2 regions of the Anoxybacillus sp. UARK-01 genome follow, and region 2 is predicted to be linked to the other one. Evidence: a T-box and tRNA genes for the amino acid it is inferred to sense, from the RefSeq annotation. Region 2 holds a T-box; the other holds one or more tRNA genes.
The links. A T-box is a leader RNA that pairs with one kind of tRNA and senses whether it is charged. The one in region 2 lies ahead of ileS (isoleucine--tRNA ligase), so its partner is inferred to be a tRNA-Ile.
Positions count from the first base shown of each region.

Region 1: it encodes a tRNA-Ile, which carries the amino acid that the T-box ahead of ileS (isoleucine--tRNA ligase) is inferred to sense. The anticodon was not compared.

Region 1 is NZ_NASY01000042.1:1,118-10,114, forward strand. It holds tRNA gene B6A27_RS09700 (tRNA-Asn) at 35-109, shown strand; tRNA gene B6A27_RS09705 (tRNA-Ser) at 114-204, shown strand; tRNA gene B6A27_RS09710 (tRNA-Glu) at 219-290, shown strand; tRNA gene B6A27_RS09715 (tRNA-Val) at 297-372, shown strand; tRNA gene B6A27_RS09720 (tRNA-Met) at 410-486, shown strand; tRNA gene B6A27_RS09725 (tRNA-Asp) at 499-574, shown strand; tRNA gene B6A27_RS09730 (tRNA-Phe) at 587-662, shown strand; tRNA gene B6A27_RS09735 (tRNA-Thr) at 832-904, shown strand; tRNA gene B6A27_RS09740 (tRNA-His) at 924-999, shown strand; tRNA gene B6A27_RS09745 (tRNA-Gly) at 1,205-1,275, shown strand; tRNA gene B6A27_RS09750 (tRNA-Ile) at 1,283-1,356, shown strand; tRNA gene B6A27_RS09755 (tRNA-Asn) at 1,624-1,698, shown strand; tRNA gene B6A27_RS09760 (tRNA-Ser) at 1,701-1,793, shown strand; tRNA gene B6A27_RS09765 (tRNA-Glu) at 1,807-1,878, shown strand; gene B6A27_RS09770 (cation diffusion facilitator family transporter) at 2,262-3,236, opposite strand; gene glgB (1,4-alpha-glucan branching enzyme) at 3,952-5,895, shown strand; gene B6A27_RS09780 (glucose-1-phosphate adenylyltransferase) at 5,846-7,009, shown strand; gene B6A27_RS09785 (GlgC family sugar phosphate nucleotidyltransferase) at 7,016-8,044, shown strand; gene glgA (glycogen synthase GlgA) at 8,041-8,997, shown strand, end outside.
Region 2 is NZ_NASY01000032.1:80,190-89,186, reverse strand. It holds gene B6A27_RS06655 (YlmC/YmxH family sporulation protein) at 37-279, shown strand; gene pgeF (peptidoglycan editing factor PgeF) at 357-1,169, shown strand; gene B6A27_RS06645 (YggS family pyridoxal phosphate-dependent enzyme) at 1,173-1,853, shown strand; gene B6A27_RS06640 (cell division protein SepF) at 1,868-2,299, shown strand; gene B6A27_RS06635 (YggT family protein) at 2,303-2,572, shown strand; gene B6A27_RS06630 (YlmH family RNA-binding protein) at 2,620-3,393, shown strand; gene B6A27_RS06625 (DivIVA domain-containing protein) at 3,711-4,223, shown strand; T-box leader at 4,696-4,913, shown strand; gene ileS (isoleucine--tRNA ligase) at 4,967-7,741, shown strand; gene lspA (signal peptidase II) at 8,167-8,649, shown strand; gene B6A27_RS06610 (RluA family pseudouridine synthase) at 8,649-8,997, shown strand, end outside.

The sequences.
Region 1 (8,997 bases), on a different contig from region 2:
TAATGATTCGTTAGTTTTTGTGTTTATCCACTATTCCGCAATAGCTCAGCGGTAGAGCAACCGGCTGTTAACCGGTAGGTCGTAGGTTCGAATCCTACTTGCGGAGCCATTTTGGAGAGCTGTCCGAGTGGTCGAAGGAGCACGATTGGAAATCGTGTAGACGTTAACAGCGTCTCAAGGGTTCGAATCCCTTGCTCTCCGCCACTATTTCATGTAATGGCCCGTTGGTCAAGTGGTTAAGACACCGCCCTTTCACGGCGGTAACACGGGTTCGAATCCCGTACGGGTCACTTTTAGGAGGATTAGCTCAGCTGGGAGAGCACTTGCCTTACAAGCAAGGGGTCGGCGGTTCGATCCCGTCATCCTCCACCATACATACTATTGATTGAAAAAAATATAATTTTGTCATCGCGGGGTGGAGCAGCCTGGTAGCTCGTCGGGCTCATAACCCGAAGGTCGCAGGTTCAAATCCTGCCCCCGCAACCAAATAAAACGGTTGGTCCCGTAGTGTAGTGGTTAACATGCCTGCCTGTCACGCAGGAGATCGCGGGTTCGAGTCCCGTCGGGACCGCCATAAAATATGTATGGCTCGGTAGCTCAGTCGGTAGAGCAAAGGACTGAAAATCCTTGTGTCGGCGGTTCGATTCCGTCCCGAGCCACCATTTATTTTATCCAACGCATCTTATGAATGCCGGCTTAGCTCAATTGGTAGAGACGAGCGGAGCATCGGTGAAATGACTGCGAGTTGCCTCGACGCATTGGACATCTTGAAATGTCTTGAAGAGGAAGAGGCACAGAACATGTGCTTTTATGGTTAGTTCTATAGATAAAGCCGGCTTAGCTCAATTGGTAGAGCAACTGACTTGTAATCAGTAGGTTGCGGGTTCAAGTCCTGCAGCCGGCATCGATTTATTAAAGTAATGGCGGCTATGGCGAAGTGGTTAACGCACCAGATTGTGGCTCTGGCATTCGTGGGTTCGATTCCCACTAGTCGCCCCATACATATTATCCCAAGACATTTGTGATAAAAGATTTGATAGTCGCGCGGATGTAGTTTAATGGTAAAACCTCAGCCACGAGCGATACATCATTGAATAGGCGACGAGTTGCCTCGACGCACAAAGCATCTTAGAATGAACTGGTAGAGGAAGAGGCATGGTATATCGGGACACTAGAAATTTGTAATAAAAAATTTGATAATTATGCGGGTGTAGTTTAGTGGTAAAACCTCAGCCTTCCAAGCTGATGTCGTGGGTTCGATTCCCATCACCCGCTTGTATACGGGCCTATAGCTCAGCTGGTTAGAGCGCACGCCTGATAAGCGTGAGGTCGGTGGTTCAAGTCCACTTAGGCCCATCTTTCTTTTTGTAAAGCGTTTTCTTTGCATAAAGTTTGGTGACATGTGCTGCCTATCTATAGGTGTTCTGTGAATTTCTTCTATAACATTGGTCAGTTAGCTTTTGTTTTCATCTACTATTCCGCAATCGCTCAGCGACGAGCATTTCTCCTCTGAGCAAACAGCGAGTTGCCTCGACGCATTGTACTTCTTCGAATGTCTTGAAGAGGAAGAGGCAGTAGAAAAATACGAATAATGATTCGTTAGTTTTTGTGTTTATCCACTATTCCGCAATAGCTCAGCGGTAGAGCAACCGGCTGTTAACCGGTAGGTCGTAGGTTCGAATCCTACTTGCGGAGCCATTGGAGAAGTACCCAAGTGGCTGAAGGGGACGGTTTGCTAAACCGTTAGGTCGCGTTTTTGCGGCGCGCGGGTTCAAATCCCGCCTTCTCCGCCACTGCTGAATGCAAGGCCCGTTGGTCAAGTGGTTAAGACACCGCCCTTTCACGGCGGTAACACGGGTTCGAATCCCGTACGGGTCATAAGTAAAAAGCACTGTGCTAAAGCATAGTGTTTTTTACTTTATATAAAATCATTTAAAGATAAAACGAGTGTCATCTTCAAAACACACGGGAGAAGAGATGATGCTCGATCACCGACCGTGGAAAAACGGTATAACTCTATTATGTTAACATAATAAGTTACATCATACGCCTCAAAAATATTCGTTCCTCCAATTATTTAGAGAGCAACATTTATAAAAAAACTTGATCTATATAATATTGTGCACTTCTGTTTTTGATTATTCCGAATTTTTAACTTGACAAAATGTCAAATGTAAATGAATAATAAATACAAAGAAAGGCCGACCATAAAAACAGAAAGGTCGGCATAATTTTTCTACTCATGTTCATATTCCCTAAACTCAAAATGATTCGTTAGGGCTACTCGGCTTTTTTGGTGCTTTGTTTTTTTGGCGAAGAAATTTTTCTCCGTACTCTCCATGATCATGAAAGTAAGCATGTTCAATTTGAATCGTGGAATGTTTAATTCTATATTTCCTTTCCAGCATTTCATTAATGGCTAAAATAACACAGAATGGCTGAATGTGTTCATTGATAAATACGTGAGCAGTTAAGGAATAATGGTCGGAAGAAATCGCCCAAATGTGCATGTCATGTACATCTTCTACCCCTTTAATACCGCTAATGTCAGAGCGTATTTGCTCAAGATCAAACTGCGATGGAACAGAATCCATAAGAATAAAGTACGATTCGCGGATGATTTTTGCTCCTCCTGTAAAAATAATTCCTCCTATAATCATACTAATCAATGGATCTATTAAGGCAAATTCCGTGAAATAGATGATAATAGCTGAAGCGATAACTCCGATTGAACTCAAAAGATCGCCGATAAAATGCCATAAAGCGCTTTTCACATTTAAATTTTCCTCTTCTTTTGTGCTTCTGCTAAGGACGATTGTTAAGATAAGATTAACGATCAGCCCAATTGTAGCAATTGTAAGCATCAGCTGAAAATGAACAGGCTCAGGATGAATGAACCGTCGAATTCCTTCGATAAAGATGCCAATAGCGATCATTGCAAGTGCCAATCCGTTTAAAAAGGAAGCAATAATCTCAAATCGCAAATATCCAAACGTAAATGTTTTATTGGGCTGCCGCGATGCGAGATACAGAGCAACCATACTCAAAATGAGCGCCAGCACATCTGAGGCCATATGAGCTGAATCAGAAAGAAGTGCAAGCGAATTAGATAAAACTCCGCCAATGACTTCAACAAGGGCAAAAAACAGCGTTAGGAAAAGGGTAATCCATAATGTTCGTTTTGATTTGTTTTGTTCTTTGACATGAGGCAGGTGATGATAGTCAGAGTAACTCATAGTACACCCCTTTTTTAGAATAATTATCATTAGATATTTATTATAAATTATATGCCGCAAACAAGCAATTTGCAAATCATAGCTTTGTACCATTTTTGAAAGCTTCTTATCTTAATCTTTTGTTCATAATATAGCCGCTTGTTCTCCGAGAGTGGCAAATGCCTTATTGTGTCCATCCTATAAGAGAAAGGGCATATAGCTGGAAATTGCGCGAGATAAGGGAATGTTTATCAGTCAATCATAATAAATATAGCTTGAAGATTGAGCAAAGCGACTCTAGAAAAGAATATGACGAATGTGTGCACAGAGGTTTGTAGCCTATCTTTCATCACATAAACGCGTGGCAAAGCAACAAAGTGTTCGCGAATCTAATGGTTTAGCCTGAAAAATAATATTGTTTGGACATCCAATGATTGAACAAGCAAAAGCAGGGGAAAAAGAGAATCCCTTCATCCTCTTTTTGTATGAAATTTCCTGGTGAGAATTGTCACAAAATATAAACACATTTTATCAAGGAATTTATAAATCAATGTCGAATCTAATTAAATAAATACTAATGGATAAGCCAATAAGTGAAGCAGTGTATGGCGTTGGACAATGGAAAAAAGAAGATGTTGGTTCAGAAGAAAAAACAAACTGCTTCATCTTTCATTTAACATGGAGCAATTAGGATCGTAATGAAATATTGGCAAAATAAAAAAACTATAGTGAAAGGATGAGATGCTCGTTGATAGCAACAAATCCCACAGATTTTGAGGTTCATTTGTTTCATGAAGGAAGCTTATATAAAAGCTATAAAATGTTTGGCGCTCATATCGTAAGAAATGAAGGGGTGGTTGGAACAAGATTTAGTGTATGGGCTCCTCATGCGCGTGCTGTGCGACTTGTAGGAAGCTTTAACAACTGGAACGGGAAAGATCACCCGCTTACCAAAATAAACGATCAAGGCGTATGGACCATATTTATCCCTGAAAATTTAGAGGGACACTTATATAAATATGAAATTGTTACAGAAAATGAGCAAGTACTACTTAAAGCGGATCCATATGCATTTTATTCCGAACTTCGTCCTCGTACGGCCTCTATTGTATATTCATTAGATGGATATCATTGGAATGATAAAGCGTGGCAGCGAAAGAAACGCCGCAAACCAGCTTACGATCAACCGTTATTCATTTATGAAGTTCATTTAGGTTCATGGAAAAAGAAGGAAGATGGAAGCTTTTACTCCTATCAAGAGCTAGCAGAAGAACTAATCCCTTATGTAGTGCAAAATGGGTTTACTCACATTGAACTGCTTCCCTTAATTGAGCATCCGCTCGATCGCTCATGGGGATATCAAGGAACAGGATATTATTCCGCTACAAGCCGCTATGGAACTCCACATGATTTCATGTTTTTTATTGATCAGTGCCATCAAGCTGGAATAGGAGTGATTTTAGACTGGGTCCCTGGTCATTTTTGTAAAGATGCACATGGCCTATACATGTTTGATGGAGCCCCAACATATGAATATGTCAATATACAGGATCGTGAGAATCCGGTGTGGGGAACAGCCAATTTTGATCTAGGGAAGCCTGAGGTTCGAAGCTTTCTCATCTCGAATGCATTATTTTGGATGGAGTATTTCCATATTGACGGCTTTCGCGTTGATGCAGTAGCTAATATGCTTTATTGGCCCAACAGTCATGTCCTTCATAAAAACCACTACGCCGTGGAATTTTTGCAGAAACTAAATGAAGCTGTCTTTTCCTATGATCCTTCATTGTTAATGATTGCTGAAGATTCTACAGATTGGCCGAAGGTGACTGCGCCGACTTATGAAGGAGGCTTAGGATTTAATTATAAATGGAATATGGGCTGGATGAACGACATTCTGACCTATATGGAGGCGGCTCCCGAACATCGTAAATATCTGCATCATAAAGTTACTTTTTCTTTGCTATACGCATACTCAGAAAATTTTATTTTGCCATTTTCACATGATGAGGTAGTGCACGGAAAAAAATCATTATTAAATAAAATGCCTGGCGAATATGAGCAGAAATTTGCGCAACTGCGATTATTATATGGGTATTTAGCTACTCATCCAGGAAAAAAATTATTGTTTATGGGAGGGGAATTCGGTCAATTTGATGAATGGAAGGATTTGGATCAACTTGATTGGATGTTATTTGATTTTGAGATGCATAGAAAAATGAGTGTGTATGTGAAAGACTTAATAAAGTTTTACAAACGTCATAAGCCTCTTTATGAGCTGGATCATTCGCCAGAAGGGTTCGAATGGATTGATGTGCATAACGCTGAACAGAGCATCTTTTCGTTTGTTCGCAAAAGCAATAAAGAGAATGATATATTAGTTGTCGTTTGTAACTTTACTGGAACGGCATACCATGATTACAAGGTAGGCGTTCCGCTGCTTGCCACGTATAAGGAAGCTTTTAACAGCGACGCTTCCCTATATGGAGGATGTGGTTATATTAATAAAAAACCGATGACTGCTCTCGAAGAGCCGTTTCATGGAAAACCATACCACATCGAAATGACTATCCCACCTTTTGGAATTTCTGTGTTGCGCCCAATGAAAAAACGAGGGGAGAGAAGTGTAGATGGTGAAGAAAAGATGCGTCGCCATGTTGTTGGCCGGCGGACAAGGTAGTCGATTAAATTCATTGACCAAACAGCTAGCCAAACCAGCCGTTCCGTTTGGAGGAAAATATCGAATCATTGATTTTACGCTAAGCAACTGCTCCAATTCCGGTATTGATACGGTAGGAATATTGACTCAATATCAGCCGCTTCTTCTACACTCATATATTGGTATTGGCAGCGCTTGGGATTTAGATCGAAGAAATGGAGGAGTGACCGTTTTACCCCCGTATTCTGAATCATCTGGGGTAAAATGGTATGAAGGAACAGCGCACGCCATTTATCAAAACATGAACTATATTGAGCAGTATGATCCGGAATATGTGTTGATTCTTTCAGGTGACCACATTTATAAGATGAATTACGCCAAAATGCTGGATTATCATATCGCCAAAAATGCGGATGTGACGATTTCTGTTATTGAAGTGCCTTGGGCCGAAGCGAGCCGATTTGGGATCATGAACACAGACAAAGAAATGCGGATTGTAGAGTTTGAAGAAAAACCGTCTGCCCCAAAAAACAACCTCGCTTCGATGGGAATTTATATTTTTAATTGGAGTGTTTTAAAGGAATACTTGCAAATCGACAATGAAAATCCGAGTTCAAGTCATGACTTTGGCAAAGATGTGATTCCGCTATTATTGAAAGAAAAGAAACGGCTTATGGCTTATCCATTTAAAGGATATTGGAAGGATGTCGGAACAGTGAAAAGCCTGTGGGAGGCAAATATGGATTTATTAGATCCAGAATGTGAATTAAATTTGTTTGATCAATCATGGAAGATCTATTCCGTTAATCCAAATCAACCTCCTCAGTATATCTCTCCAGATGCAATAGTGATTAACTCGCTGGTGAATGAAGGATGCATTATTGAGGGAACCATTGACCATTCCGTTGTTTTTCAGGGAGTTTATGTTCAAAAGGGAGCGATTGTGAGAGACTGTGTCATTATGCCGGATGTAGTGATTGGTGAAAATGCCTATATTGAAAGAGCCATTGTACCGTCAGAGCTTGAGATCCCGCCGGGAATGGTCATTCGCCCGTCTGCATTTGATGATGAGATTTTTCTTGTTACACAAGAATGGTTGCAGGCACAGAGCTCAGAAATCGTTGAGAAAGGATGAACAGCGATGAATAAAACGATGTTAGGGGTAATAGATGACACAAGGTATATGGAGTCGCTATATGAGCTGACGCTGCATCGTTCCATTGCAGCAATTCCATTTGCAGGAAGATACCGCTTAATAGATTTTGTCCTATCAAACATGGTGAACTCAGGTATGCAAAGCATCGCTATTTTCCCAAAGTATCACTATCGATCATTGATGGATCATTTAGGTTCAGGGAAAAATTGGGATTTGAGTCGAAAACGAGATGGGCTCTTTTTCTTTCCTTCCTCAGATTTAAATATTCCGGCGCATCATTTAGGGGCTTTCCAACATTTTGAACAGCATATTGACTACTTTTTACGCAGCAAACAAAAGTATGCGCTCATTTGCAATAGCTATACCGTTTGCAATATTGACTATGAGGCTGTGTTAAAGCGTCATATCGATAATCAGTGCGATATTACAGAAATACGTCATCAAGGCCGTTCGCTTGGAATGTTCGTGTTAGAAACCTCTCTCCTTCTGGATTTAATTGCGAACCGAATTCATACAGGCTACAATAGCATCATCGATGTTGTCCACGATCATCTTCATCAATTGAAAATATGTGATTATGAGCATTATGGATATGTGGCTGTCATTGACTCTATCGAAAGCTATTTTCGTCATAGCTTAGAGCTGCTTAATCCAACCATTTGGAATCAGCTATTTGTTAAATCGCGTCCTATTTATACAAAAGTGAAGGATGCGCCGCCTACTAAATATACAGAAAATGCTGTTGTCAAAAATTCAATAGTGGCTAATGGATGCATGATCGAAGGACATGTTGAAAACAGCATTATTTTTCGAGCAGTAAAAATAGAAAAGGGGACGGTTGTTAAAAACAGTATTATTATGCAAAAAAGCCATATTGGTGAACAATGCGAGCTGAATTCTGTTATTGTGGATAAAGATGTGAAGGTTGAAAATGGCGTTAAGATCGTAGGTTCGGAGCAGCATCCATTTGTTGTTCGTAAAGGAACTGTACAAGGAGAGTTGATGAATCAGTGAAAATTTTGTTTGTTGTGTCAGAATGCGTACCCTTTGTGAAGTCGGGCGGTTTGGCAGATGTAGCTGGTGCGTTGCCGAAAGAACTCAAACGATTAGGCACAGATATCCGTGTGATTCTTCCTAAATATGGAATGATTTCAGCAGAATTTAAAAAGCAAATGAAAAAGGTCGCGGAGCTGGTTGTTCGAGTCGGCTGGCGCCGTCAATATTGCGGAGTTGAAATGCTGGAATACGAAGGAGTTGTCTATTATTTTATCGACAACGAATACTATTTTAAACGTGATAGTTTATATGGCCATTATGACGACGGAGAACGATTTTCCTATTTCTGTCGAGCTGTTTTAGATGCACTTCCTGCTATTTCCTTCCAGCCGCAAATTATTCATTGCCATGATTGGCACACAGGGATGATTCCATTTTTATTACGGGAAGAGTATAAAAACAATTCGTTTTATGGAAATATCCGCACGGTATTTACGATTCATAATTTACAGTTTCAAGGGATTTTCCCTCGCAGCATTTTAGAGGATTTGCTTAATTTGAGCAGTGAGCGCTATTTTACGATTGATTATTTAGAGTTTTATGGGAACGTCAGCTTTATGAAAGCAGCTCTTGTGTCTGCAGATATGATTACGACTGTTAGTCCCACCTACAAAGAAGAAATTCAAACGGAATATTACGGAGAAAAGCTCGATGGGCTTCTGAGAGCTCGCCGACGCGATCTTTTCGGCATATTAAACGGAATTGATGATGAAATATACAATCCAAAAAAAGACCAGCACATTGCGATTCCATATGATCAGTTCACGATTGCGCGCAAAGAAATTAATAAGCAAGCGCTCAGGCAAAAATTCGGTTTGCGCAGCGAAGAAGATACGCCGATTATCGCCATGGTGACCCGTCTAACGAAGCAAAAAGGACTTGATTTAGTGAAATGTGTATTTCATGAAATC
Region 2 (8,997 bases):
GGCAATCTATAGAGATGATGAAAGCGGGGGACTCATATGATCAAAATTTCTGAGTTTCAAACAAAAGATGTTGTGAATGTCGCAAACGGAAAAAAGTTAGGGAATATCGGTGATATTGATATCAACTTACAGACAGGACAAATTAATGCATTGATTATTTTGGGATCAGGCAAAGTGCTCGGGTTATTCGGCCGCGAGGCGGAAACAGTCATTCCGTGGCAAAATATTGTGAAGATCGGAGCCGACGTTATTTTAGTCCGTTTAAACGAAAGTGAATAAATAAGGTTATCATCTATAAGCAAACTATGATAAAATAGGAAAAAAAGTGATAAAAATCTACAAAGAGGATGACACTCATGCCAGAAATTTTTCATCAAGATGGCGAAGAATTGCTGATGTTGACAGAATGGCAGAACGTGCTGGCGGGTTTTACGACCAAACAAGGAGGATTCAGCCAGCAGCCGTTTACGACCTTCAATCTTGGTTTGCATGTCGGAGATGTTCAGCCTGCTGTTGTACGCAATCGACAAAAGCTGTCAGAGCTTTTGCAAATTCCGCTAGCAAGATGGATATGCTGCGAGCAAACGCATGACTCACATATTGCCAAAATAACAAAGCAGGATGCCGGAAAAGGAGCAGTGGATATGGAAACAGCGCTTGCTCAGACGGACGGGTTGTATACGAACGAAGCGGAGTTATTATTGGCTCTCTGCTTTGCTGACTGTGTTCCACTTTATTTTGCCGCACCGAACTATGGGCTGGTCGGCGTTGCCCATGCGGGATGGAAAGGAACCGTAAAAAATATCGCCGGCAAAATGGTTCGTCTTTGGTGCGAGCGCGAGCATATTCCGCTTCAGGAAATCATGGTAGCGATTGGACCAGCCATCGGTTCCTGCTGTTACATTGTAGATGACCGCGTGTTGAATGCTGCACAAAATGCATTAGGGGAAAAAAGAGATCTTCCTTATCGAGAAGTCAGTCTAGGACAATATGCTCTTGATTTAAAAGAGCTAAATCGGCTATTGCTTATAAAAGAGGGAGTACTTGCTTCCAATATTCAAGTGTCCGATTATTGCACAAGCTGTGCCGAGGATTTATTTTTTTCCCATCGACGTGACAATGGACAAACTGGAAGAATGATGGCATTTATCGTCAGGAAGGAGGAATAGTGCATGGAATCTGTTCGCAACAACGCAGCCATAATCCGCGCTAACATTGAAACAGCATGCAAACGAGTGAATCGTGATCCCGCCTCCATCCGAATCATCGCGGTAACAAAGTATGTGAGCATTGAACGAGCGAAAGAAGCGCTGACAGCTGGCATAACCGATTTAGGAGAAAACCGTGATGATGGTCTGCTGCAAAAGTATGAAGCCATTGGGCAAAAAGCGACTTGGCATTTTATTGGAACATTGCAATCTCGCAAAGTAAAAGCTATTATCGATAAAGTAGACTATATTCATTCACTGGATCGCCTTTCTCTTGCCCGTGAAATTGAGAAGCGGGCCCTTCAGCCGGTCAGATGCTTTGTGCAGGTGAATGTTTCGGGAGAAGCAACAAAGCATGGGCTGTCTAAGGACGAAGTGCTTCCGTTTATCGAACAATTGCGCAGCTTTTCGAACATCGAGGTTGTTGGATTGATGACAATGGCTCCGTACACGGATGATGAGCCGTTTTTGCGTCAATGCTTTCGGCAATTGAAGCTGTTGCAACAGCGTGTACAAGCATTGGGGATTCCAAACGCTCCGTGCACAGAACTGTCAATGGGAATGTCCAATGATTACATGATTGCAATTGAAGAAGGAGCGACATTTATTCGTTTGGGAACATCGCTTGTTGGAAAGGAACAATAAGGAGGTGCAGAGAGATGGGTTTACTAAAGAAATTTAAAGACTATTTTTTAGAAGAAGATTATGAGGAATATGAAGAAGAATATGAGGAAGAGGAGGAGCTAAATCCTCAACCTGCCGGGAAAGGAACGGCGAAGCAAAATATCGTCAGCCTACAAAGCGTGCAAAAATCATCCAAGGTTGTGTTGATTGAACCAAGAGCTTATGCTGAGGCGCAGGAAATTGCTGATCATTTAAAAAACCGTCGCGCTGTTGTGGTTAATTTGCAGCGAATTCAGCATGACCAAGCGAAGCGAATTGTTGATTTTTTAAGTGGTACCGTTTATGCGATCGGCGGAGACATTCAGCAGGTGGGAACGAGAATTTTTTTATGCACCCCTGACAATGTAGATGTAACCGGCTCAATCTCTGCTGTTTCTGAAGATGAAACATCGATGAAAAGGTGGTAGTTTATGTATAGCTTGCTTTGGTTTTTAACAACGCTCATCGATATCTATTCGTACGCATTAATTGTGTACATTTTAATGTCGTGGTTTCCAAATGCTCGCGATACAAAGATCGGCCGGCTTTTAGCGACGATTTGCGAGCCATATTTAGAACCGTTTCGCCGCATTATTCCACCTATTGGAATGATTGATATCTCGCCTATTGCTGCGTTTTTAGTGTTAAATTTTGCAACGAGAGGCTTGCATGCTCTGTTTAATATGCTACATTTAGTGTAGGGAATCCATCATAAGGGTTCCCTTCTTTATGAGAAGGTGTCAGGATGATGAATTTATATCAGCATTTCCGCAAAGAAGAGCATCATTTTATCGATCAAGTGCTGGAATGGAAAGAGTTTGTCAAAAATCACTATTGTCCAAAGCTAACCGATTTTCTTGATCCGCGCGAACAAGAAATCGTTCGGATGGTGATTGGAAGCGATGAAGATGTGAAGCTGTCTTTTTTTGGAGGAGCGCCATTTACTGAAAGAAAAAGAGGCCTTTTATATCCCCCATACTTTCAGCCGGGGGAGGAGGATTTTGCGCTTACTCTATTTTCTATAGGCTATCCGAGCAAGTTTGTATCGCTGGAGCATCGGCAAGTGCTTGGATCCCTGATGTCTCTTGGATTAAAGCGAGGGAAATTCGGCGATATTTTAATGAAAAACGGCGATCTTCAATTTATTGCCGCATCGGAAATCGCTGACTATGTTCTCCTTCATTTGCATATGATCGGGGGCACGAAAATTTCTCTTAAGGAAAAACCATTCACCCAAATCATTGCTTTAGAAGAACAGTGGAAGGAAGCATCTATAACGGCTTCATCGCTGCGGCTCGATGCTGTATTAGCGCAGGCCTTTGGTGTATCCAGACAAAAAATTCAATCGCTCATTGAAAACGGTCTTGTAAAGGTGAATTGGAAAACAGTGGATCAAGCGCATTGGGAATGCAGGGAAGGCGATGTTTTGTCTGCCCGTGGATTCGGACGTCTTAAAATGATTGCAATCGATGGAAAAACAAAAAAAGAACGATGGCGCATTCAAGTGGGAATGCAAAAATAATGAAGCAATTGCAGGAAATCGCCGAAATGTGTCGAAAATGAAATATAACCTGTGGTGCTAGTTGGACATTACATGCAACGATGATCGATATCACTCGATCGCTCAACATTTGTTCCTGTGTGAGCAGGCGATGATCCGCTTTCGACGGTCGGCGCGATCACGCCAAGCGCAACCGAGGCAAGGAACCAACTTGCCTTCTGGTCGTGAGATTTAATAGGTACCGTTCGTTCATCTAGTATACATCACATCATAAGTGAATCGATTTGATCTAGCACTGCGAGTAAATATAAGGAATTATGCAGACGGAGGTGGCATTCGTGCCTTTAACGCCATTAGATATTCATAATAAAGAATTCAGCAAAGGATTCCGCGGGTATGATGAAAACGAAGTAAACGAGTTTTTAGATCAAGTCATTAAAGACTATGAAATGATTATTCGCGAAAAAAAACAGCTCGAGGAAAAGGTATCTGAATTAACGGAAAAGCTTAATTACTTTACAAATATTGAAGAAACGCTTAATAAATCTATTTTGATTGCCCAGGAAACGGCGGAAGAAGTGAAGCGAAATGCGCAAAAAGAGGCTAAGCTTATCATCAAAGAAGCCGAAAAAAACGCTGATCGCATCATTAGCGAAGCGCTTGCAAAATCGCGGAAGATTGCACAGGAGATCGAAGAGCTTAAACGTCAATCCAAAGTGTTCCGTACGCGCTTTCGCATGCTCGTGGAAGCCCAGCTTGAAATGTTGAACAACGGAGATTGGGACCATTTAATGGAGTATGAGGTCAAGGAAATTGAAGTGGAAGAACATGAAAAATTGAGCCAATCTTGACGGATTTTGTCCTTTTCGCATATAATCAAAATAACTATTGACCATGTGTATCTATAAAGAGGATCAAATGTGCTTTTTAACGGATTTCCGAAAGAAGTCTCCCTCCTCAAGGAACGTGAAGGACATAGCCCCTTGAGTAGGCGGGAGATGAATTTTGGTGGGCGTCAGCCAAAACGCATGATAGAATAAATGTATATCATGTTCTTTGTGAACGGGATATGAGGGGGCATGGAGAAAATCGCATACGAAAACCAAGCAAAGCCTTCCATGCGTAAAATATCCAAGGCACGAAAGAACCCCGACTAGGGTTGGAACGACCCGAAGTAACGCTCAGGAAGACGAAAGGTTCTTTTGTCGTAGAACTGAGAAGCTCCCACTTCAAGCGTTAGCTAAGTGGTGAGTAGTTTACCAGCTGTGCAGCTGAATGAAGGCGTATGAATGGATGACCATTCAAGTATAAGATACAATATTGTGATCAACGATGAAAGGGACAGTAGCTCTTTCATATGCTTATTGTAGCGAGCTGGGGACGGTGGAAGCCCGGCATAAGCGAAAGAGTGAAGATCACCCTGGAGTTCCCACGCTGAATTGGTGAGTAAGCGATGGCGCGTCATTCCCGTTACGAATGTGAAGAGGGCTATCATACATAGCCAATAAGGGTGGTACCGCGAGGCCGTTCTCGTCCCTTTTGGGAGAGAGCGGCTTTTTATATTTGATGATGATGAAGATGGAGGAATGTGGAGATGGACTATAAAGATACATTATTGATGCCGCAAACAAATTTTCCAATGCGTGGAAATCTCCCGCGGCGCGAACCGCAAATGCAAACAAAATGGGAAGAGATGGATATCTATCGAAAAGTTCAGGAGCGCACGAAAGGACGTCCGCTATTTGTGCTGCATGATGGCCCTCCATATGCAAATGGTGATATCCATATGGGGCATGCGCTCAATAAAATTCTCAAAGATTTTATCGTTCGCTATAAATCAATGAGCGGTTACTGTGCTCCATATGTTCCTGGTTGGGATACACATGGGTTGCCAATTGAAACAGCCTTGACAAAAAATAAAGGTGTCAACCGCAAGACAATGAGTGTTGCGGACTTCCGTAAACTTTGTGAAGAGTATGCTTATGAACAAATTGACAGTCAGCGTCAGCAATTTAAGCGTCTCGGGGTTCGCGGTGATTGGAACAATCCATATGTCACATTAAAGCCGGAATATGAAGCTCAGCAAATCAAAGTATTTGGCGAGATGGCGAAAAAAGGGCTCATTTATAAAGGCCTAAAGCCTGTATACTGGTCTCCATCCAGCGAATCAGCATTAGCTGAAGCAGAGATTGAATATAAAGATAAACGCTCTCCATCTATTTATGTGGCTTTCCCTGTTAAAGATGGAAAAGGCGTTCTTGAAGGTGACGAGAAAATTATCATTTGGACAACGACCCCTTGGACGATTCCTGCTAACTTAGGAATTGCCGTCCATCCGAACTTAGAATATAGCGTTGTTCGAGTCAATGATGAAAAATATGTAGTTGCTTCTGCTCTCCTCCCTTCGGTCAAAAAAGAAATTGGCTGGGAGGAAGCGGAGGTGATCAAAACACTGAAAGGAAACGAGCTTGAGTACGTCGTAGCGAAGCATCCGTTTTATGAACGTAATTCACTCGTCGTTTGCGGTGAACATGTTACAACCGATGCAGGAACAGGATGCGTCCATACAGCGCCGGGACATGGGGAGGATGATTTCCTCATCGGACAAAAATATCATCTCGGCGTGCTTTGTCCGGTTGATGAACGAGGCTATATGACAGAGGAAGCCCCGGGATTTGCAGGATTGTTCTACGATGATGCCAACAAAGCTGTGACAGAAAAGTTAAAAGAAGCGGGTGCATTATTAAAACTGCAGTTTATTACGCACTCATACCCACACGATTGGAGAACAAAGCAACCGACCATTTTCCGGGCAACAGCACAATGGTTTGCTTCCATTGATCAAATTCGCGATGAATTACTAAAAGCTGTTCAAGAGACTAAATGGATCCCTGCTTGGGGAGAAACGCGTTTATATAACATGGTTCGTGACCGAGGCGACTGGTGTATCTCGCGACAACGCGCATGGGGAGTACCGATCCCGGTCTTTTATGCAGAGGACGGTGAGCCAATCATCACGGATGAAACGATTGAACACGTATCCAACCTATTTAGACAATATGGTTCAAACATCTGGTTTGAGAGAGAAGCAAAAGATTTGCTTCCAGAAGGCTTTACTCATCCATCAAGCCCGAATGGCATTTTTACAAAAGAGACAGACATTATGGATGTGTGGTTTGATTCAGGCTCATCACATCAAGCTGTTTTAGAGGAACGTGATGATCTGCAGCGCCCAGCGGACCTTTATCTGGAAGGATCTGACCAATATCGCGGCTGGTTTAACTCTTCGCTTTCCACAGCTGTTGCTGTGACGGGAAAAGCACCATATAAAGCCGTATTAAGCCATGGCTTTGTGCTTGACGGGGAAGGACGCAAGATGAGTAAGTCACTTGGAAATGTCGTCGTTCCAGCGAAGGTCATGGAACAATTAGGAGCCGATATCCTGCGGCTTTGGGTTGCTTCGGTTGATTATCAGGCAGATGTGCGTATTTCTGATAACATTTTAAAACAAGTAGCGGAAGTATATCGAAAAATTCGCAATACATTCCGTTTCTTGCTTGGCAACTTATTTGATTTTGATCCGCAAATTCATGCGGTCCCATTGGCAAAGCTGCGCGAAGTGGACCGCTATATGCTGGTGAAATTAAATCAATTAATCCAAAAGGTAAAGCATTCATATGAAAGATATGAATTTGCTACCATTTATCACGATATCAATAATTTCTGTACAGTAGATTTGAGTGCGTTCTATCTCGATTTTTCAAAAGATGTTCTTTATATTGAAACAGCTGATCATCAAGAACGCCGCTCTATTCAAACGGTTCTGTATGAGACGCTCGTCGCCTTAACGAAGCTTATGGCTCCAATTTTACCGCATACAGCCGATGAGGTATGGGGGCATATTCCGAATCGAAAAGAAAAGGAAGAGAGCGTCCAGCTTGTTGATATGCCGGAAGTGCAAGAGCTGGAAGGAGCCGATCAGCTGCTAAAAAAATGGGATGCGTTTATGAGTGTGCGCGATGATGTTCTAAAAGCATTAGAGATCGCACGAAATGAAAAAGTGATTGGTAAGTCATTGACAGCTAGCTTAATGGTTTATCCAACTCCGGAAACAAAGCAGCTGCTTGATTCCATCGCGGAAAGCTTGAAGCAGTTATTTATCGTTTCTGGATTTACGGTGGCAGGAGATTATGCCGAAGCGCCAGCAGAAGCACAAAAATTTGCGAGCATGGCGATTGTCGTCCAACAGGCAAAAGGAGACACTTGCGAGCGCTGCTGGGTTGTCACACCAGAAGTCGGCCAAGATAAAGAGCATCCGACTTTATGCCCACGCTGCGCGCAAATTGTTAAAGAATATAGCCAAGCATAAGAGGTCACGTTACAGCAAAAAGGCTGCCGTCACAGGCAGCCTTTTTTAGCTGATGCGCCGTTCGCGAAGCCTTTCGCTGTTGAACGACGTATATATAAGGGATTCATAATTCCGGCATTGACTCCATTTGCGAATGATCGAGATTAAACGAAAAGATGAAACATGTCGCCTATTCAAAAGCCGATTCGATTTTATGACGGTTGTCCGCCTGTCATATTGGTTCATTGGATCGGGGGTTTTGATATATTTATTGATATGGTTACCCGGGATTACATTGCGAAAATGGAAAGAGCGAAAGGTTCGCTCAATTGTATATAAGAGAAGAGCAATGTGTGCGAGGCCCGGCAGGTTTTGGACATATGCAAAAGCGTCTAAACATGCATTGTCTATTATTCGTCGGTTATGCTACAATTCATAAAGTACATATGTCAAGTTGTGGAGGGAGTTGCGTGTTTTATTATTTGATCGCCCTGATTGTCATTATCATTGACCAGTTTACAAAGTGGCTCGTGGCTACACGCATGCAAATAGGAGAAAGCATTTCAGTGATTCCGAATGTGCTTTATATTACGTCCCATCGAAATCGTGGCGCGGCGTGGGGAATTTTACAAGGTCAATTTTGGCTATTTTATTTAATTACGATCATTGTTGTGATCGGGTTAGTGTTCTATATTCGGCGTCTGCCGCGCGAAGAGCGTCTGTTTGGTGTCGCTCTTGGCTTTATGCTCGGCGGAGCGATCGGCAATTTTATTGACCGATTAGTTCGCAAGGAGGTTGTGGATTTTATTCATACATATATTTTTAATTTCCCGATTTTTAACATTGCGGATTCCGCCTTATGCATCGGGGTAGCCCTTGTCTTTTTACAAACCTTTATTGGCGGAGCGAAGAAAAAGGAGAATCAGTAATGGATGTAATACAGTTTCAGATTGAGGAAGCGTATGACCGCGAACGAATTGATAAAGTCATTGCTGCTTTAAATGGCGAATGGTCTCGCTCACAGGTTCAGCAATGGATCAAAGATGGACTTGTGACCGTCAACGGAACGGAAATAAAAGCGAATTATAAATGTTCTGTCGGGGATGAAGTAGCGGTGGAACTTCCAGAGCCAGAACCACTGGATGTAGAGCCGGAAGAGATGTCATTAGACATTTATTATGAGGATGCCGATGTTTTGGTTGTAAACAAACCGAGAGGAATGGTTGTCCATCCAGCACCAGGTCATATGAGGGGGACGCTGGTTAACGGTTTGCTTG